3 regions of the Carnobacterium antarcticum genome follow, and region 3 is predicted to be linked to each of the others. Evidence: a T-box and tRNA genes for the amino acid it is inferred to sense, from the RefSeq annotation. Region 3 holds a T-box; the other regions hold tRNA genes.
The links. The T-box of region 3 lies ahead of tyrS (tyrosine--tRNA ligase). A T-box ahead of a tRNA ligase gene usually reads a tRNA of that ligase, here a tRNA-Tyr.
Positions count from the first base shown of each region.

Region 1 (7,031 bases), 1.2 Mb from region 3:
GCGCCCAAAGGTTCCCTCAGAATGGTTGGAAATCATTCGTAGAGTGTAAAGGCAGAAGGGAGCTTGACTGCGAGACCTACAAGTCGAGCAGGGACGAAAGTCGGGCTTAGTGATCCGGTGGTTCCGCATGGAAGGGCCATCGCTCAACGGATAAAAGCTACCCTGGGGATAACAGGCTTATCTCCCCCAAGAGTCCACATCGACGGGGAGGTTTGGCACCTCGATGTCGGCTCATCGCATCCTGGGGCTGTAGTCGGTCCCAAGGGTTGGGCTGTTCGCCCATTAAAGCGGTACGCGAGCTGGGTTCAGAACGTCGTGAGACAGTTCGGTCCCTATCCGTCGCGGGCGCAGGAAATTTGAGAGGAGCTGTCCTTAGTACGAGAGGACCGGGATGGACACACCGCTGGTGTACCAGTTGTTCTGCCAAGAGCATCGCTGGGTAGCTATGTGTGGACGGGATAAACGCTGAAAGCATCTAAGCGTGAAGCCCCCCTCAAGATGAGATTTCCCATCACGCAAGTGAGTAAGACCCCTGAGAGATGATCAGGTAGATAGGTTGGAAGTGGAAGTACAGCGATGTATGGAGCGGACCAATACTAATCGGTCGAGGACTTAACCAATTTTTTAAACGGTGTCTTGGTTTCGACACGATGTTGCAAGAGAAAAACACTATCCAGTTTTGAGAGAACACCGTTCTCTTGATGAACCAATGTGCGGTGGTGACGGCAAGAAGGTCACACCTGTTCCCATGCCGAACACAGCAGTTAAGCTTCTTAGCGCCGATGGTAGTGAAGGGTTTCCCTTTGTGAGAGTAGGACGCTGCCGCGCATTGATCATTATTCCGCAATAGCTCAGCTGGTAGAGCGCATGACTGTTAATCATGATGTCGCAGGTTCGAATCCTGCTTGCGGAGTCCATAGATTTCTATGAAAAAGAAACACAAAAGAGAGTGTCGAAGAACCAACTTGGAGAGTTGTCCGAGCGGCCGAAGGAGCATGATTGGAAATCATGTAGGCGGTGCACACTGTCTCAAGGGTTCGAATCCCTTACTCTCCGTTTCAAAATTGCGTTTCGGCCCGTTGGTCAAGTGGTTAAGACACCGCCCTTTCACGGCGGTATCACGGGTTCGAATCCCGTACGGGTCATGAGTCATTTAGGAGGTTTAGCTCAGCTGGGAGAGCATCTGCCTTACAAGCAGAGGGTCAGCGGTTCGATCCCGTTAACCTCCATTGAACAATTTTATAACGGTCTCGTGGTGTAGGGGTTAACATGTCTGCCTGTCACGCAGAAGATCGCGGGTTCGATTCCCGTCGAGACCGCCATTTTTTTAATACAAGCATTACGGAACCGAAAGGTTCGATTATGGCCTGGTAGCTCAGTTGGTAGAGCACTTGATTGAAGCTCAAGGTGTCGGCAGTTCGATTCTGTCCCAGGCCACCATTTTTTTCAACTGGAGGGGTAGCGAAGTGGCTAAACGCGGCGGACTGTAAATCCGCTCCTTCGGGTTCGGCAGTTCGAATCTGCCCCCCTCCACCATTTTTTTTTAAAACCCATCTAAACTGATAGGGATATAGTTTAAAGGTAGAACAATGGTCTCCAAAACCATTAGTGTGGGTTCAATTCCTACTATCCCTGCCATTTTTATATTTAACCTTTTACATTACGGCGATTGTGGCGAAGTGGTTAACGCACCGGATTGTGGTTCCGGCATACGTGGGTTCGATCCCCATCAGTCGCCTTTTTCATTTATGGGCTATAGCCAAGCGGTAAGGCAAGGGACTTTGACTCCCTTATGCGTTGGTTCGAATCCAGCTAGCCCAGTTTTTTAGAATAACCCAACACTCAATTTTAAAGATGGCGGTATAGCCAAGTGGTAAGGCAGAGGTCTGCAAAACCTTCATCACCGGTTCAAATCCGGTTACCGCCTTATCTAATGAATTGCCTGTTGTCAGCATCCTGCCGGCGTGGCGGAATTGGTAGACGCGCTGGACTCAAAATCCTGTGCCCGCGAGGGCGTGCCGGTTCGATTCCGGCCGCCGGTATCCTAAAGTCTCCAGCAGTCTTCGGACTGTTGGAGACTTTTTTTGGTGCGCCCGGCATGGGTGATAACTTGGTGGTGAAAGTCCACTACAGGCTTGGCAGTAGGAACTGTTAGCGAATAGGGTTCTACGTCAACTGACGTTGGTAAAGAATTTTAGTCCCTTATTTAATTAAAAAAACTTGAACACTTTTCATGGTAGGCGTTATGCTGCTATGAAAAGTGTTTTTTCGTTCTGTTTAATAGCCGCTGGTTTCATATTAAAATGCAGAAGAATACGGTTTTTATAGTTCACGAAGTTTCGGTAGCCGTAGGCCACACGGTTAAGAACTTTGATCTTATTGTTGATTCCTTCAATTTTTCCGTTTGAATACTTATAGGTAACGGTATTTTTTATGTGCTTCATATGTTTTTTCAATGTTTTGAGGCTCGTCTTCATTGGTTTTGAAATAAGTGGATAATCTTTTTCTAAAATCTTTACTAGCTCATCATAGTCATTCTCTTCAAGAGCCTTTAGAATCGTTTGATACACCTCATAAGTCTCTTTCAGAACGGTGTTGTAGCCCAACAGTTCGTCGACGATCGCTGATTCTAAGCGTAGACCAAATAAAGCATAATAAGTATAGGTTGTATAAGACAGTTCAGATTCTTTCTTTAAGATTTTTTTCCAAAACCGTTTTAATCGACGGTACTTTTTCATATCTTCTCCATTTGAGGTATGAAATTGATTCATAACCGTTATCCTTGTACGATTCAGTGAACGATTAATCAGCTGGACAATATGAAAACGATCAATAATGATCTTGGCGTTTGGAAAAAGAATGGGAATAAAATTGACGTAACCAGCGTTCATATCGACTGTAATGGTTTCTACTTTTTTTCTAGCCTTTAGGCTATACCGTGAAAGGAAATGGTCTTTTATCGTTCGACTGTCTCGAGAAGGCAAGATATCAATGATCGTTCCTTTTTCGGCATCAATGTATTCAAAAGCCATTGTGCTATTGGCATACTTAAACTCGTCAAACGAAAGATGTTTAGGAAGCCAGAAGTAATGCGGTTTGTAATTCTTAGCTTGCTCGTTAATAACGCGCTGCGTCGTTGCTGAAGAAACTCCCGTTTGACTAGAGATATCTTTTATAGATTGAGCCATAGACGATTTATCTAAAATTTGTGCTTTTACATGATTTGAAATAAAACAATTTTCTTTCAATAGAGGCGTTTTCGCAGTAAATGTAGCCTCGCATTCTTTGCACATGAATCGCTGCTTTTTAAGCAGTAAATAGGTGGGATGAATACCACTCATGGGTAAAGTAATGCGCGAGGTCTGTGTTCCGTTACAGTAGATGGTATACTGCTCGTTTGGTGTATGGCACTTCATACATTCCTGCGGAATGTAGGTCAATCGTCCTTTAATAAATTTACATTTTTTCCCTTTGAATTGACCGTATTCTACGCAATCCTCTTCAAAAACAATGTTTTTGTCTTGTATATCTAGTACTTTTCGCATATCATTTGATGTAGGCAAGTGAGTTCTCTCCTTTGAATGAGTTGTGGTGACTTTAATTCTACAGGAGAACTCACTTGTTTTCTATTTTCACGAAAAAAGACGTTAGTAAGTTTTCACTCACCAACGTCAAATATTGTACAACCGCGAATAGCAAGGGTGTCTTTCGCGAGAAAGAATCCGAAGGAAGCTGGACGCAAACACTCGCACTGACGAACAGAAATCTCATACAAGGCTGGATGGAGATGGACGAGCTTGCCAAACAAAGCGAAGTCCGATACTGCACGAGTCTCCTACAGTAAATGAGGCAGTGACATGAGTGGAAGGTTATCACTCTTACCCGGGGAGGTCTCACTAGCGGTAAATACCGTAGTAACAACGAATAGTGAGAAGTCAGCAGACGCCATAGTAGGAGAACACAGTTCTCTGAAGGGCAGAACAATAATAATCTTGGAATAAACAAGGAGGTGGATGTAGCTCACGACTACAGAAAACATCGTGGTATAGACCGAAAGATGGCTACTCTTGGAGGGATAAGTTGGAAACGAAAGAGTACAAGAGAGTGTAGAGAGCTACAGTAACGATATGATGAAACAAGATGGTATCTCATTAATCAATCAAATCGCTAATTCAGATAATTTAAAGTCAGCCAGCAAGAAAGTGTATCAAAATAAAGGAGCTGCCGGTATCGATGGAGTGACCGTTCATGAATTGGACGCTCACTTAATAAAATATGGTCAGCAAATGATAGAGAAGATGAGAGCAGGAACTTACCAACCACAACCTGTTAAGCGGGTTTCTATCCCTAAGGATAATGGTGGCATAAGAAACTTGGGAATTCCTGTGGTGCGAGATCGAGTGGTGCAACAAGCTATTCTACAAGTGATTGAACCCATCATTGACCCTTCCTTTTCGACATACAGTTATGGTTTTAGGAAAGGCAGGAACGCTCATCAAGCGATTAAACAGGCAGAACAATATGTATCCGAAGGATACAAAACGATTGTCGACTTTGATTTGCGTAACTATTTTGATACAGTTCATCATCAAAAGTTGATGAATTACCTCAACTACTATATCCAAGATAAAATAGTGTTGCGGTTAATATGGAATTTTCTTAAAGCTGGAATTATGGACGGCAATGTCTTTATTGAGAATTATAAAGGAACCCCTCAAGGTGGAGTTATCTCTCCACTACTCGCTAATGTCTATTTAAATCAACTAGATAGAGAATTAGAGAAGCGAGGACACCGGTTTGTACGTTATGCGGACGACTTTTGTATCTATGTGAAAACACCTAGAGCAGGAGAACGAGTTTTAAAAAGCGTGACGACCTTTATAGAGGGAAACCTCCGGTTGGAGATTAATACGGAAAAAAGTAAAGTGACTACTCCAGCTAAAGCTAAGTTTCTAGGTTTCACTATCTGGAAAACACAGGGAAAGTCAGAAGCCGCCCATCTAAGGCGGCTAAACTCAAGTTCCGTAACCGACTGAGAAAACTAACGAGCCGAAAACGTCCTGGTACATTCAAACAAATTATAAAAGAAATTAACCTCTATACACAAGGCTGGATTAATTATTATGGAATTGGAGATATGAAAAGCTTTATCAAGAGCGTTGCTCATTGGCTAAATCATCGATTGAGACAACTATGTTGGAAACGATGGAACAAAGTATCGACTAAATTTCGTATGTTAAGAAAGTATGGAATAGAGAAAGAAGAAGCATGGAAGGTGGCTAATACGAGAAAAGGGTATTGGCGTATGACCCGTACCCACACACTTCACCGAGCGATTACGAAGAAAAAGCTGGTAAATTGGGGTCTAAAAGACCTAAACCAACTTTTCCAGCAGAGATACTTAAGTTATTGAACCGCCGTATACCGAACGGTACGTACGGTGGTGTGAGAGGTCGGAGCCGTAAGGCTCCTCCTACTCGATTCGTTTTGATCCGGTTATTATTGTAGAGCAAACACAAGCGCTATCGAAAGACCGTAGGGCGTTGAGAAGAAAGACTTTAAAAGATATAAAAAAGGATTCGTTGTTTTAATGTACTTTTTTATTGCAATTTTTTGATGTTGTTTGCTATGATAAGAACGAGTAATGAAAGCGCTTCAACCGATACCGCTCTAATTGTTGAATCTAAAGAAAGGAGGAAATCGGCTTTTTCTTATTACCAGTTAGCTTTATTGCTGTTGCGGCTTTTTTTGAAGAGACAACTACTAATGAAATAAGGAGAGGATCGCATGTCAACCAGAGAAACGTTTCAAAAGTCAGAAATTAGAAAAGATAATCCCTTTTTTTCCCCTTTACGAGCAGTAATCGAGACCTCTATGTACGGCAACAATGTGAAAAATGTAACGAGTCTAGATGAAGCATACGAATTAGCGCTTGATGCGCCAGGTACCATCGTAACGGACTTATCAGTAAAATATACGGAAAAATTGGATTTGCCTAAAGATGCAAAAGTTTTAGTCGAAAACGGAGGAGCAGTGGTTGGGAGAACGGCAGCTGCCCGAAGAATCGTAGGGAATAATAAAGATGAAGACGCTAAGTTAGCTGTAATCGTAAGAGAGGCTGTTTACCAGGGGTCTTTGAAAAAACGTTATAAAACAGCTGCTTATGTAGGGTTAGATTCAGAATTCATGGTGAAGGCCCATCTTTCAGTGCCAGAAGGTCAAGAAAACAATTTATATTCTTGGCTGTTAAACTTTCAAGTAACAAACGATTTATACAATAAAATGTATGCCGCTTCTCGTGAAATTGAAGCTGGGGACATTTTTATTTATTCTGATCCTAACTGGCAGCATCCTGATTATCCTCTCGGTTTAGCCTATTTTGATACGGACCACAATGCAGCTATTATTCTGGGCATGAATTATTTCGGCGAACTGAAAAAAGCTACATTGACTTTAGCATGGGGCACAGCTCATCGGATGGGATATGCTTCTTGTCATGGAGGCCAAAAGAAATTCACATTAGCGGATGGAACAAATTATGTTTCGGCTTTCTTTGGATTATCTGGCTCTGGAAAATCTACATTGACACATGCTAAACACAACCATAAATACCAAATTGAAGTCTTACATGATGATGCTTTCATTATTTCTTTAACCGATGGGTCTTCCATTGCTCTGGAACCGGCTTACTTTGACAAAACACAAGATTACCCTTCAGATCATGAAGAAGTCGACTATTTTGTTACAGTCCAAAATGTGGCCGTCACGTTAGATGAAAATGGAGAAAAAGTTCTGCTGACGGAGGATTTACGTAATGGAAATGGGCGTACAGTTAAATCGCGTTATTCTACTCCTAACCGTGTTGACCGGATTGATGAGCCCATTGACGCTATTTATTGGATTATGAAAGATGAAAGTTTGCCGCCCGTTATTAAAGTAGAAGATCCTATTTTAGCAGCGAGCTTTGGAGCGACATTGGCTACTAAACGTTCATCAGCTGAGCGGTTAAAAGAAGGAGTAGACATGGATAA
Region 1 is NZ_CP010796.1:687,200-694,230, reverse strand. Features, by position in the region: rRNA gene NY10_RS03550 (23S ribosomal RNA) at 1-620, shown strand, start outside; rRNA gene rrf (5S ribosomal RNA) at 713-828, shown strand; tRNA gene NY10_RS03540 (tRNA-Asn) at 841-913, shown strand; tRNA gene NY10_RS03535 (tRNA-Ser) at 968-1,056, shown strand; tRNA gene NY10_RS03530 (tRNA-Glu) at 1,074-1,145, shown strand; tRNA gene NY10_RS03525 (tRNA-Val) at 1,157-1,229, shown strand; tRNA gene NY10_RS03520 (tRNA-Asp) at 1,247-1,322, shown strand; tRNA gene NY10_RS03515 (tRNA-Phe) at 1,365-1,440, shown strand; tRNA gene NY10_RS03510 (tRNA-Tyr) at 1,453-1,536, shown strand; tRNA gene NY10_RS03505 (tRNA-Trp) at 1,565-1,638, shown strand; tRNA gene NY10_RS03500 (tRNA-His) at 1,666-1,738, shown strand; tRNA gene NY10_RS03495 (tRNA-Gln) at 1,750-1,821, shown strand; tRNA gene NY10_RS03490 (tRNA-Cys) at 1,857-1,927, shown strand; tRNA gene NY10_RS03485 (tRNA-Leu) at 1,959-2,042, shown strand; gene NY10_RS03480 (ISL3 family transposase) at 2,244-3,563, opposite strand; gene ltrA (group II intron reverse transcriptase/maturase) at 4,128-5,036, shown strand; gene NY10_RS12755 (group II intron maturase-specific domain-containing protein) at 4,967-5,413, shown strand; gene NY10_RS03465 (phosphoenolpyruvate carboxykinase (ATP)) at 5,788-7,031, shown strand, end outside.
Region 1: it has a tRNA-Tyr gene. The T-box ahead of tyrS (tyrosine--tRNA ligase) is inferred to sense a tRNA for this amino acid. The anticodon was not compared.

Region 2 (7,031 bases), 1.2 Mb from region 3:
TAGCGGCGAGCGAAACGGGAAAAGCCCAAACCAGAAAGCTTGCTTTCTGGGGTTGTAGGACTGAACACATAGAGTCATAAATGAACGGTGTAAGAGAAGCGACCTGGAAAGGTCCGTCAAAGAGGGTAAAAGCCCCGTAACTGAAACTCCGTTCACTCTGATCAGTATCCTGAGTACGGCGGAACACGAGAAATTCCGTCGGAATCCGGGAGGACCATCTCCCAAGGCTAAATACTCCCTAGTGACCGATAGTGAACCAGTACCGTGAGGGAAAGGTGAAAAGAACCCCGGAAGGGGAGTGAAACAGCACCTGAAACCGTGTGCTTACAAGTAGTTAGAGCCCGTTAATGGGTGATAGCGTGCCTTTTGTAGAATGAACCGGCGAGTTACGATCCCATGCGAGGTTAAGTCGATGAGACGGAGCCGTAGCGAAAGCGAGTCTGAATAGGGCGAATGAGTATGTGGTCGTAGACCCGAAACCAAGTGATCTACCCATGTCCAGGTTGAAGGTGCGGTAATACGCACTGGAGGACCGAACCCACGTATGTTGAAAAATGCGGGGATGAGGTGTGGGTAGCGGAGAAATTCCAATCGAACTTGGAGATAGCTGGTTCTCTCCGAAATAGCTTTAGGGCTAGCCTCGGAATAAGAATCATGGAGGTAGAGCAACTGTTTGGACTAGGGGCCCTTCTCGGGTTACCGAATTCAGATAAACTCCGAATGCCATTGATTTATATCCGGGAGTCAGACTACGAGTGATAAGATCCGTAGTCGAGAGGGAAACAGCCCAGACCACCAGCTAAGGTCCCAAAGTTTATGTTAAGTGGAAAAGGATGTGGGGTTGCTTAGACAACTAGGATGTTGGCTCAGAAGCAGCCATCATTTAAAGAGTGCGTAATAGCTCACTAGTCGAGTGACCCTGCGCCGAAAATTTACCGGGGCTAAACATAACACCGAAGCTGTGGATAGAACTTAGGTTCTATGGTAGGAGAGCGTTCTAAGGGCGTCGAAGCTAGACCGTGAGGACTGGTGGAGCGCTTAGAAGTGAGAATGCCGGTATGAGTAGCGAAAGACGGGTGAGAATCCCGTCCACCGAATGACTAAGGTTTCCTGGGGAAGGCTCGTCCTCCCAGGGTTAGTCGGGACCTAAGTCGAGGCCGATAGGCGTAGACGATGGATAACAGGTTGAGATTCCTGTACCCGTTTGTTTTGTTTGAGCAATGGAGGGACACAGTAGGCTAAGGAATACGCACTGTTGGATATGTGCGTCCAAGCAACAAGTCTTGAAGCGAGTCAAATGCTTGCTTCTCTAAGGACAAGTTGTGATGGGGAGGGAAATTAAGTACCGAAGTTCCTGATGTCACACTGTCAAGAAAAGCTTCTAGTGAGAAACAAACGGCCCGTACCGCAAACCGACACAGGTAGTCGAGGAGAGAATCCTAAGGTGTGCGAGTGAACTCTCGTTAAGGAACTCGGCAAAATGACCCCGTAACTTCGGGAGAAGGGGTGCTGACCATTTGGTCAGCCGCAGTGAATAGGCCCAAGCAACTGTTTATCAAAAACACAGGTCTCTGCTAAATCGAAAGATGACGTATAGGGGCTGACGCCTGCCCGGTGCTGGAAGGTTAAGAGGATGGGTTAGCTCTCGAGCGAAGCTCAGAATTGAAGCCCCAGTAAACGGCGGCCGTAACTATAACGGTCCTAAGGTAGCGAAATTCCTTGTCGGGTAAGTTCCGACCCGCACGAAAGGCGTAATGATTTGGGCACTGTCTCAACGAGAGACTCGGTGAAATTATAGTACCTGTGAAGATGCAGGTTACCCGCGACAGGACGGAAAGACCCCATGGAGCTTTACTGCAGTTTGATATTGAGTGTTTGTACAGCTTGTACAGGATAGGTAGGAGCCGATGAAACCAGGACGCTAGTCTTGGTGGAGGCGTTGGTGGGATACTACCCTTGCTGTATGACCACTCTAACCCACAGCCATGATCTGGCTGGGAGACAGTGTCTGACGGGCAGTTTGACTGGGGCGGTCGCCTCCTAAAGAGTAACGGAGGCGCCCAAAGGTTCCCTCAGAATGGTTGGAAATCATTCGTAGAGTGTAAAGGCAGAAGGGAGCTTGACTGCGAGACCTACAAGTCGAGCAGGGACGAAAGTCGGGCTTAGTGATCCGGTGGTTCCGCATGGAAGGGCCATCGCTCAACGGATAAAAGCTACCCTGGGGATAACAGGCTTATCTCCCCCAAGAGTCCACATCGACGGGGAGGTTTGGCACCTCGATGTCGGCTCATCGCATCCTGGGGCTGTAGTCGGTCCCAAGGGTTGGGCTGTTCGCCCATTAAAGCGGTACGCGAGCTGGGTTCAGAACGTCGTGAGACAGTTCGGTCCCTATCCGTCGCGGGCGCAGGAAATTTGAGAGGAGCTGTCCTTAGTACGAGAGGACCGGGATGGACACACCGCTGGTGTACCAGTTGTTCTGCCAAGAGCATCGCTGGGTAGCTATGTGTGGACGGGATAAACGCTGAAAGCATCTAAGCGTGAAGCCCCCCTCAAGATGAGATTTCCCATCACGCAAGTGAGTAAGACCCCTGAGAGATGATCAGGTAGATAGGTTGGAAGTGGAAGTACAGCGATGTATGGAGCGGACCAATACTAATCGGTCGAGGACTTAACCAATTTTTTAAACGGTGTCTTGGTTTCGACACGATGTTGCAAGAGAAAAACACTATCCAGTTTTGAGAGAACACCGTTCTCTTGATGAACCAATGTGCGGTGGTGACGGCAAGAAGGTCACACCTGTTCCCATGCCGAACACAGCAGTTAAGCTTCTTAGCGCCGATGGTAGTGAAGGGTTTCCCTTTGTGAGAGTAGGACGCTGCCGCGCATTGATCATTATTCCGCAATAGCTCAGCTGGTAGAGCGCATGACTGTTAATCATGATGTCGCAGGTTCGAATCCTGCTTGCGGAGTCCATAGATTTCTATGAAAAAGAAACACAAAAGAGAGTGTCGAAGAACCAACTTGGAGAGTTGTCCGAGCGGCCGAAGGAGCATGATTGGAAATCATGTAGGCGGTGCACACTGTCTCAAGGGTTCGAATCCCTTACTCTCCGTTTCAAAATTGCGTTTCGGCCCGTTGGTCAAGTGGTTAAGACACCGCCCTTTCACGGCGGTATCACGGGTTCGAATCCCGTACGGGTCATGAGTCATTTAGGAGGTTTAGCTCAGCTGGGAGAGCATCTGCCTTACAAGCAGAGGGTCAGCGGTTCGATCCCGTTAACCTCCATTGAACAATTTTATAACGGTCTCGTGGTGTAGGGGTTAACATGTCTGCCTGTCACGCAGAAGATCGCGGGTTCGATTCCCGTCGAGACCGCCATTTTTTTAATACAAGCATTACGGAACCGAAAGGTTCGATTATGGCCTGGTAGCTCAGTTGGTAGAGCACTTGATTGAAGCTCAAGGTGTCGGCAGTTCGATTCTGTCCCAGGCCACCATTTTTTTCAACTGGAGGGGTAGCGAAGTGGCTAAACGCGGCGGACTGTAAATCCGCTCCTTCGGGTTCGGCAGTTCGAATCTGCCCCCCTCCACCATTTTTTTTTAAAACCCATCTAAACTGATAGGGATATAGTTTAAAGGTAGAACAATGGTCTCCAAAACCATTAGTGTGGGTTCAATTCCTACTATCCCTGCCATTTTTATATTTAACCTTTTACATTACGGCGATTGTGGCGAAGTGGTTAACGCACCGGATTGTGGTTCCGGCATACGTGGGTTCGATCCCCATCAGTCGCCTTTTTCATTTATGGGCTATAGCCAAGCGGTAAGGCAAGGGACTTTGACTCCCTTATGCGTTGGTTCGAATCCAGCTAGCCCAGTTTTTTAGAATAACCCAACACTCAATTTTAAAGATGGCGGTATAGCCAAGTGGTAAGGCAGAGGTCTGCAAAACCTTCATCACCGGTTCAAATCCGGTTACCGCCTTATCTAATGAATTGCCTGTTGTCAGCATCCTGCCGGCGTGGCGGAATTGGTAGACGCGCTGGACTCAAAATCCTGTGCCCGCGAGGGCGTGCCGGTTCGATTCCGGCCGCCGGTATCCTAAAAGCTCCAACAGTCTTCGGACTGTCGGGGCTTTTTTATTTGTTCTATAAAGTACTGTTACACGTACGTATGAATGATAATGACAATTAGGTGCAGAACCAAATATTTTTATTCAGCTGAACAAAAATATATCCGCTAAAGCACCTATAGTATTAAACAAATAGTTTTCCTTCTTAAGTCCTTACTTAATGGCTAACTATATCATAGAATGATATAGTTGAGATGTTAAATACCTATTTGAAGGACTCTATATAGCAATCAAACATAGGAGGAAAATGTATGGAAATTCGTGTCTTGCGCTATTTTTTAGCTGTTGCACAAGAGGAGAGTATTTCAGCAGCAGCTCAGTTGTTGCATCTTTCCCAACCGACACTTTCCAGACAGCTTAAGGAACTGGAAGAAGAGTTAGGCATTATTTTATTTATTCGCGGCAACAGAAAAATAAGTTTGACAGAAGAAGGAGTATATTTAGTTAATCGAGCAAAAGAGATTTTGTCCTTGGTAGATAAAACAACTTTAAACCTTAAAGAAGCAGAAGTTGTTAGCGGCGATATTTATATCGGTGGCGGTGAAAGTAAGGCAATGAGGCTGATCGCCAAAATAAGCAAAGAGATAATGGATGAGTATCCTGAAGTTCGTATTCATCTATATAGCGGCAATGCGGACGAATTGGCGGAAAAATTAGATAATGGGTTATTAGATTTCGGGATTGTGATCGATCCTTCAGATAAACAAAAATATGATGCTATCCGCTTGCCTGATAGAGATATATGGGGACTTTTGATGCAAGACAGCAGTTCTTTAGCAAAGAAAGATGTTATCGTTTCAAGTGATTTGAAGGGATTACCGTTGATCGTGTCTCGTCAAACACATGTAGCCAATGAATTATCAAACTGGCTAGGCAATAATTTGGAGCAGTATAACATAGTCGCAACATACAACTTACTTTATAATGCGTCTTTGTTGGTAAGCGAAGGAGTTGGTTATGCGTTGTGTTTGTATGGTCTGATAAATACCACTGGAGAGAGTGATCTTTGTTTTCGTCCTTTAGAACCAAGTCTAGAAGCAAAATTGACGATCGTTTGGAAGAAGAATCAGATTCATTCAAATGCTGCAAAGAAATTTTTGGAGAGCGTTAGAAGTAATTTAAAGATAGAGTGAAGGACCAGCCGACTTTTTGTTTTCTTTTTAATTAACTCGATCAATCCTCAATTCCTAATGTCCACTGCCTTCAATGCACATTTTTGGTTTTTAATAATGCTTATAATTCTAGTCGCTTGAAGTTTCTAAATCAGTTAGTTTTAAATAAGGTTTGCTTCTTGATTTGAGGAAAACGCTGAGACGCCTCATCAAAAATTGGGAAACGTTATGTTTTGTGTTCGTATTATTTTACTTTACAATGGAACATGAAGAGAATTGAGCGATTGGAACCCATTAGAAAGCAATATGATTTAGGAGGAGAAAATGAAATGAAAACGTTTGATGAAGAATATTTAGCAGCTGTAGTGAATGGTGAAGTGTACACCGAGACGAATAAAAAGTATGAAAATTTAAGAATGGTAAAAAATACTGTTTTCGATCCGCATCCGCTGGCAATTGTGAAGTGCCTTAACGAAGCAGATGTAGTTCAAACGATTCGTTATTGCCGAGAGCAGGAATTGGCATTTACTGTGAAATGTACTGGACATAGCGCAGCGGGATTCAGTGCGGGAGATGAAGAAATAGTAATCGACATTTCTAGTTTGGATCAAGTAGAAGTTGATGGATCGACTAATTTGGTAACCGTGGGCGGTGGTGCAAACTGGTTTAAAGTGGGCGAAGCTCTGGTGCCTTATGATTTAGCCATCACTTCTGGAGACATGGGCGGCGTAGGGGTTGGCGGCAATGCCCAAGGAAGCGGAATGGGATTTTTTATTAGAAAATATGGGGTGACAACAGGGCGTATACGGAAAGTTCGGGTCGTGGATGCAACAGGGAAAATTCTGGTAGCTTCTGAAACGGAACACTCGGATTTATTCTGGGCCATTCGAGGCGGAGCAGGAAATTTTGGCGTGGTAACTGAATTTGTATTTGAAGCACATCCAGGAGGGACTGTCTTAGCCGGCAATTTATTTTACCAGTATGATCCGCAACTGATCCAACAATTGACTGACTATATTTTGCATGCTCCTGATGAGTTAAATGGAACGTTATCCTTTACGACTGCCCCATTCACTAGCCAAATGCCGGAACAATACAAAGGTCAATTGGTGATTGCATTAATGGTATGTATTAAAGGAAGCCCTGCTGCTGGCAACCAAATGATTAAAGAATTAAAAAAATATTCCGGTTTCCTTTTTGACGAAGTTGATTTTGTTCCTTATATTAAATTATTTCCACCTATTGATCCAAGCGGCAATACGTTAATGCTTAACTTTTATACAAATGAATTACCTGATGAACTAATAAGTGAATTAAATCAAGAATTGGTAACCACAGGCGACCCTCAGCTGGTTACTCAAGTAAAAGTATTAGGCGGTTACTTTGGAAGAGTATCAAATGAAGCCATGGCGTACTCGCAACGAGAAAACAACTATTTGGTGATCATGCGAAAAGCGTTTGGTTCGGCAGAAGAAGCTCTTCTAGCTAATGAGGACTGGAAAGATAAGTGGGAACAGTTAAGAAAATACGCTAATGGAATAGATATCAACTTTTTAGGTATAGGCCAGTTAAATGAGCTAGAAATGATGTACAAACCAGCTAATCTGAAAAAATTAAAAGAACTGAAAAAGCAGTATGATCCTGCTAATTGTTTTATTGGAGTTTTGTCTATTCAGTAAAAATGCTATATTCAATAAAAGCGACTGCTAAAAGTAAAATTTTAGCAGTCGTTTTTTATTCTCTTTTTTATATTTGTATATACAAATATAAGTTTTGTCTTTACAACTA
Region 2 is NZ_CP010796.1:704,390-711,420, reverse strand. Features, by position in the region: rRNA gene NY10_RS03655 (23S ribosomal RNA) at 1-2,676, shown strand, start outside; rRNA gene rrf (5S ribosomal RNA) at 2,769-2,884, shown strand; tRNA gene NY10_RS03645 (tRNA-Asn) at 2,897-2,969, shown strand; tRNA gene NY10_RS03640 (tRNA-Ser) at 3,024-3,112, shown strand; tRNA gene NY10_RS03635 (tRNA-Glu) at 3,130-3,201, shown strand; tRNA gene NY10_RS03630 (tRNA-Val) at 3,213-3,285, shown strand; tRNA gene NY10_RS03625 (tRNA-Asp) at 3,303-3,378, shown strand; tRNA gene NY10_RS03620 (tRNA-Phe) at 3,421-3,496, shown strand; tRNA gene NY10_RS03615 (tRNA-Tyr) at 3,509-3,592, shown strand; tRNA gene NY10_RS03610 (tRNA-Trp) at 3,621-3,694, shown strand; tRNA gene NY10_RS03605 (tRNA-His) at 3,722-3,794, shown strand; tRNA gene NY10_RS03600 (tRNA-Gln) at 3,806-3,877, shown strand; tRNA gene NY10_RS03595 (tRNA-Cys) at 3,913-3,983, shown strand; tRNA gene NY10_RS03590 (tRNA-Leu) at 4,015-4,098, shown strand; gene NY10_RS03585 (LysR family transcriptional regulator) at 4,383-5,264, shown strand; gene NY10_RS03580 (FAD-binding oxidoreductase) at 5,573-6,922, shown strand.
Region 2: it has a tRNA-Tyr gene. The T-box ahead of tyrS (tyrosine--tRNA ligase) is inferred to sense a tRNA for this amino acid. The anticodon was not compared.

Region 3 (7,031 bases):
TGGCTTGTTGAGTGAAAGGTGTAATGTCTAAACTTGCAGCAAACATATCCCAGACAATTTTTTGCTGGTCTTTTGCATTCATTTCCGTAACATGATGCATTCGTTCAAACTGTTCATCCGTTTGAAGTTTAGCATCGACACGCGGAGCAACATCAGCTGTTGCAGGAGTCAGATACAAGTCATAAGTTTGATGGAAATCAGCCATAACTTCTGCAGCCGTATCCCAAGCAGCGATGCTATTGGAATAAGTGCTCGCTGAAATAGATTGTCCGGCATTGAATAAAACCCAAGTCATCAGTTCCATGTCTGATTTCGTAACGGGACGCTGCAGACCTTTTTCAATGTTGGCAAACATAGCAGCTGTTTCGCCTGAATTCATGATGTAGTAACTTTCCATCAAAGAGACTCCGTCAATGGCTGGTTTTTCTTCAACCACTTGATGGCCGTTTTGTTCGAGCCAACGAACGGTTTTTAAAACCGCTGCTTTTGCTTCATCGCTGACCGGTCCGTGAACGGGCGATACCAGTGAATAAGCTACGCGAAACTTTTTCGGTTCAGAATCAGCTAATGCATTCAAATAGCCGCGTTCAAAAAGCGGGGTTTGAAAAGCAGCGCTTTGCTGGACGGTTTGTAAAGCATCCATCATGGCAGCTGTATCGCGAATGGTTTTGGTTAAAGCAAAGGAAATGGAAGCTCCTTGCCAGCCACGTCCAACTCCAGGTCCGATCGGTGTTCGTCCACGAGTCGGTTTCAATCCTACTAAACCGGTAAAAGAAGCCGGGATCCGAATGGAGCCGCCGCCGTCGCTAGCACTAGCAATGGGCACTAAATCAGCAACCACGCTAGCGGCTGCTCCGCCACTAGAACCGCCTGGCGAATAGGCTGTATTCCAAGGATTGCGGGATGGCCCGTAGAGTGTCGGATCCGTAATGTTTTTAAAAGCAAATTCTGGTGTATTGGTTTGGCCGATCACAACAAAACCGGCTTTTTCTAACGCTCGAACAAAGTGACTGGTTTGTTTAGAACGGTTGTTCTGTAGCAAACGAGAACCTGAGGTGCTTGGTTCGTCTATTTGATCTTGTCCGATGCCTTTGATAAGGATGGGCTGTCCGCCAAATAATGTACTGGAAAAATCTCGTTCTGCAGCTTCTTTCAGCGCTTTTTCTTTACGCGTATGGGTAACAGCATTTAAAATAGGATTTTGTGCTTCGATTTTTTTGAAGGCTGTTTCAATCAACTCTTGTGGAGAAACATCTTTTTGATGAAGTTTTTTTGCAAGAGCCAATCCGTCTTCTTTTCGGTTAAACATAGTATAGAGCCTCATTTCTTAATTCTGTAATGAATTCAGTTTAGCATCACAAGTCTAAATATTGAATGGAGAGACAAAAAGAAAGCCGGACAAAAGCCGTTAATTGCTAAAGCGAACGGTTTAAAAGACAGTATTGTTTTTATGGCAGGCGATATTCCATAATGTAATCATCCATGACATAACCATGACCGATATCCGCTACTTGCTCCTCAATGATCTTAAAGCCTAATTTTTTATAAACAGCGATAGTAGGGTGATTGAATTTATTGACCGTCAAAAACACCGTCTTTTTATTTGCTTCATTTGCTGTGTTTTTTAGCTTTTCAATAAGCTCTTTTCCGATTCCATTGCCGCGGCTGCTGCTTTTTAAATAAAGTTTGCTCAGAAAAAGCTGCTCTGCTGACAAGGCATATGAAAGATAGCCGATGGCTGTTTGATGGCTTTCAACTAAGAAATAAGCTTTGCCATCCAGTATTTCTTGGTGAATAGCGGCTGCGGATTGCAAATGAGTCAGCATATAAGCGACTTGTTCTTCGCCTAAAATCGCTGTATAGTGCTCTTCCCAAATTTCTTTTGCGAGTTGAGCGATCAAATCAGCGTCTTCTTGAGTAGTAGCTTGTTTAAGTTGGGTCATATAAATCCTCCTTAATTGTTTTAATGGATAGAAAAGCAGCAGAAACAAAGAGCGTTTCTGCTGCTGAACCTGTTAGAGAAAGTCCTTTAGCTTTATACCAATTTTACTAAGAAATATTTTTTCTTTCCTCGGCGGATCAAAATAAATCGTCCGTCAAAAGAATTTCCAGGAGTTACGACAGCATCGACATCGGTTACTTTTTCCCCATTCATTGAAAGGGCGCCGTTAGTGATGTCTTCACGTGCTTGGCGTCTAGAAGGTTCGATACCGACCACATCTACCAACCATTCAACAATGTTGCGTTCTTCTTTAAGAGCTTCGAAAGTCGGCATATTTTTGAATCCTTCTTCGATTTGACGAGCCGTTAAACTTTTTACATCACCAGAAAAAAGTGCAGCAGTAATTTTTTCTGCATCTTCTAAAGCTTGTTCGCCATGAACAAACAACGTCATTTCGCGAGCCAATGTTTTTTGAGCTTCACGTTTATGCGGTTCGGTTTCAACTTTTTCAGCCAATTCGCCGATTTCATTTTCGGTTAAGAAAGTGAAGTATTTTAAGTATTTAACGACATCGCGATCGTCTTGATTCAACCAGAATTGATAAAACTCATAAGGCGTTGTTTCTTCAGGATCTAACCAAACAGCGCCGCCAGCAGTCTTGCCGAATTTGGTACCGTCAGCTTTTAGCATCAGTGGAATCGTTAAACCAAAGGCTTGGGCTTCAGAACCTGCTTGCTTGCGAATAAACTCTAGGCCGGCTGTAATATTGCCCCATTGATCGGCTCCGCCAATTTGTAATTGGACGTCTTCATGTTGGTACAAGTGCAAATAATCCATAGATTGCAGAATTTGATACGTAAATTCCGTAAAAGAAATTCCGGTTTCTAATCGACTGGCAACGATATCCTTAGCTAACATGGTGTTGACGTTAAAACTTTTTCCGATATTGCGTAAAAAATCCAATAAAGTTAAGTCTTTAGTCCATTCTAAGTTGTTGACTAAACGAATAGATTTTTCATTTTTACCGGCATCAAACAATCTTTCCATCTGAGAAGTTAATTTGTCAGCATTCTTTTGAACTTGTTCTTTTGTTTGTAAAACTCGTTCTTCTGACTTTCCGCTCGGATCGCCAATTGAACCAGTTGCTCCACCAATAACGATAACGGGGCGGTGACCAGCTAATTGGAATCGTTTTAAAATCATAAAAGGAATCAAATGTCCTATATGCATGCTGCCTGTTGGGTCAATACCGCAGTAGACGCCAATTTGTTTTTCAGCGATAAGTTTGCGCAGCCCCTCTTCGTCAGTTTGTTGGTTGATGGCGTCGCGCCAAGTTAATTCATCAATAATATTCATTTTTTTAAGCTCCTTAATACATATTTTTAGACAAAAAAACCCGATGAAAAGGTTAGACCTTTTCATCGGGACGAAATTTTTCGTGTTACCACCCAATTTGCCGACAAATTTCAGTGCAAAATTTGTTGACCACTCATTGACTGTTAACGCCAGTAAGACGCTTGAGATTAATCAAGTTACTCCAGAGTGTAATTCGTAAAAAGACTTGTACTAGTTTTCATCAGCCACTAGCTTTCTATCAACAGAGATCTTTTACTACTGTGCTCGTTCATTGTAATGTTTAGTATGAGATTGCTTTTAGTATAGTTAACAAGCAAGGGTTTGTCAATTGGCAAATCAACATAGTGTACCAGAAAAATAGAGCTTAAAAGCGGATCAAATAGTTTTGAGATACCAAGAAACTCAAATAGACAAACCTGTTTATTTACATACACCAATTAATAGTTAAAAACTCAACCTGTCATTCAATGGATTTTGCTGACTGCTTAAAGCGTTATTTAGGTGGTGTCCATCGTTTAGCTTGGCTGTCAGCCGGATAATTTATTCCTGCTGGATAGCTGATCATTTCAATCAACATACCCCAAGGAGCTTGACCATACACAAATTGGTTTCCAGAACCGCTTTCGGCAGAAGAAGATAAATCATTTGGTTTGGACAATAGTTTTCCGCCTGCGTCAGTGAATCGTTCAGTTGCTTTATCGATGTCGTCCACATAAAAAGCCACATGTTGTAAGCCATAATCTGAAGCAATGACTGGTTGTTGCTGCGCAACATTGGCAAACTGGAACAGTTCAATGTTGGCACTGTTTCCGACCGCCAGCATCCGAATGCGCATTTCTTTTGTTCCAGGTTTGAGCCCGAGATTTTTTTCTACTTGTTTGCCTGATTTCGGTTCATCTTCTGCTGATAAATTATCGTAAATAACCTTAGCAGCAAAAGCTTCTTTAAAAAAATTTGTTGCTTGTTCCATATCAGGAACGGTTACCCCAATGTGATCGATTCCGCGTATCATTCTGTATCCTCCCCTAACATTTTAAAGTAAAGCTACTTTATCTCTAGTATAGTCAAAATAAAGCGAGGAGAGGTGTTTTATGCTTAGAACAGTCTCTGATTTAAACCAAACCAATCCAGTGCTATTCTTTAGATGAACTGATATACTTGGAGAGATAAGATAAACGGATACGATGGAAAGGATGAGTAGTACGTGAGATTAAGTGTATTAGATCAAGCACCAATCACTAAAGGAAATACGGCTGCAGATGCTTTAAAAAAAGCAGAAGAATTAGCAATCGTAGCAGATGAACTAGGCTATCAACGTTTATGGATGGCTGAACACCATGGGACAAATGGGTATGCTAGTTCAGCACCGGAAGTTACGGCCGCTCATTTAGCCGCAAAAACAAAAAATATTCGAATCGGTACCGGAGGCGTCATGATGATGCATTATTCTCCTTTAAAACTGGCAGAAGTCTTTAAAACGCTAAGCGCACTATCGCCAGGACGAATTGATTTTGGGGTAGGCCGAGCGCCAGGCGGCGACACCAATGCGATGTATGCTTTGTCTGAGGGACGGCAGCCTATGCTGGACAATATGTATGAAAAGTTTGATACAGCTTTGAAACTGATCAATGATGAAGTTCCAGAAGACCGTTTGTACAGTAAAACGATTGCGACACCGGCTCAGATTGCTTTGCCAGAAGCCTGGCTTTTAGGCTCAAGCGGAAGCAGTGCATTAAAAGCAGCTCGTATGGGTGTGGGTTATTCTTTTGCGCAATTTTTTATGGGCGGGATGACGAAAGATATTTTTGATCACTATAAAACTAATTTTCAGCCTTCTGCTTTTATGGAAAAGCCCGAGATCAATGTAGCTTACCTCGTCACAACAGCTGAAACAAAAGAAGAAGCTGAATTCGAAGCTTTACCGCAAGACATTGCGCGTTTATGGTTAACGCAAGGTCGGATGGGACAACTGTTGACCCCTGAAGAAGCACAGGATTATCCTCTAACAGAAATGGACCGAATGGCTATCAAAGAAAATCGAAAACTGCATTTAGTGGGAGAGGCTAAAGAGATAGCAACATTCTTGCAAGAGGAACAAGCCCATTATGGCTTTGACGAAGCAATGATTTGCAGTATTCCGCATTCACAAGAAAAACGACTAGATGTTTATCGCTTGTTAGCTAAGGAATTGTTTTAAAACGAAAATAGTATGAAGGACAGTTAAAACGACTGAGATAAAGCTAGATTAGTGCTTTGTCTCAGTCGTTTTTTATTATTTTTAAAAGTCGTTGAATAAATCTAAGCCCAGTTGTTGAGGGCCAAGCTGATCAAACGTTAAGCCAAGTATTTTTTGTAAGTATTTAGCGTTGGCAGCAGCATGACCTCCGGAATTATTATTAAAGATAACAGCGACTTCTTTAGAGTCTTTTTCCAATGAACGGATGATAGGAATAAAACTGGCTAGTTCTGCTTGGCTGTAATCGTAAAATGTTCGTTTTTCCCGCCAATTTGGGCCGCTAGCATTCAACCAGCCTTCGTAGTTGCGTCCGTGTAAACGCAATACGGTAAGTTCGGGATTCGTTCCAGTCGCTATCATTGGCACACTATTCCCGGGCGTTTGAGGTTGATCGATTACTGCATGGATAAAGTTCTGCTGCTCCAAGAATGTCAACGTGAGTGGCTGGTTTTCTCCGCTATACCAACTAGCGTGCCGAAATTCGATAGCCACTGGCAGTTCGCCCATCCAGTGCCGGATTTTTCTTAAATAAGTTAAGTGCTCTTCTGAATAATGAAAAAATGGCGGAAATTGAAACAAAAAAGCTTTGATTTTATTTGCTTCGATCATCGGTGCGAAGGCTGCAAGATAGTGTTGAAACATCGCTTCTTCAGATGGAAAAAAATCAAGCCATTCTTTGTGTTGGGTCATGGCTTGAAAAGCTTTTGGCAAGAACTGAAAGGCATCAGGCGTCCTGTCGATCCAACTCAAAATATTTTTTGTTGGAGGAATAGCATAAAAACTAGTGTCTAATTCCACAAATGGAAAATGCGAGGCATAATCTTCTAAGTTTCTTTTTTTATGAGTAATTAATAATTCGTGGTCGTTCCACCCGGTTAAACCAATCGTGATCATCTTGTTCAATCTCCTTTCATAGGGAAAAGATGGTACTCTTAGTGTACCGTATTTCTAGATAAGATTGAAAAAAAAGCTCTTAACACAACAAAAAACACTCGAAATGTTTCACGGGAAACATTTTCTTTTTAAATCAAGAATGAAAGGGCTCTTGCAGTTGCTCCTAGAAACGGTGTAAAATTGGATTATTAAATCGGGAAAAGAAAAATGCTAAAGGAGCAGCCAAATGCATAAAATGGTCTTTTTTGATATAGACGGGACATTACTAACAGCGAGAAAGAAAATTCCAGAAACCGCTAAGCAAGCTATTCAAGACTTAAAAGACAACGGCATTATTCCGGTTATCGCAACCGGCAGGCCTCCTTTTAGAATTGATGCTATTTTGGAAGAATTGAATATCCAGTCCTACATTACTATGAATGGGCAATACGTCGTTTATGAAAATGAAGTGATTTACCGCAACCCCATGTCGAGTGATTCCATTGAACGATTAGCTAAAGCAGCTGAAGTTTACCAACAAGGCATTGCTTTTAGCGGAAGCGAAGAGATTTTAGGCAACTCTTTGACCACTTTAGGCCAGCAAGGTTTGTTGAAACGGTTGAT
Region 3 is NZ_CP010796.1:1,898,671-1,905,701, forward strand. Features, by position in the region: gene NY10_RS08930 (amidase) at 1-1,309, opposite strand, end outside; gene NY10_RS08935 (GNAT family N-acetyltransferase) at 1,449-1,943, opposite strand; gene tyrS (tyrosine--tRNA ligase) at 2,036-3,298, opposite strand; T-box leader at 3,362-3,579, opposite strand; gene NY10_RS08945 (VOC family protein) at 3,792-4,310, opposite strand; gene NY10_RS08950 (LLM class flavin-dependent oxidoreductase) at 4,503-5,495, shown strand; gene NY10_RS08955 (DUF72 domain-containing protein) at 5,577-6,428, opposite strand; gene NY10_RS08960 (Cof-type HAD-IIB family hydrolase) at 6,655-7,031, shown strand, end outside.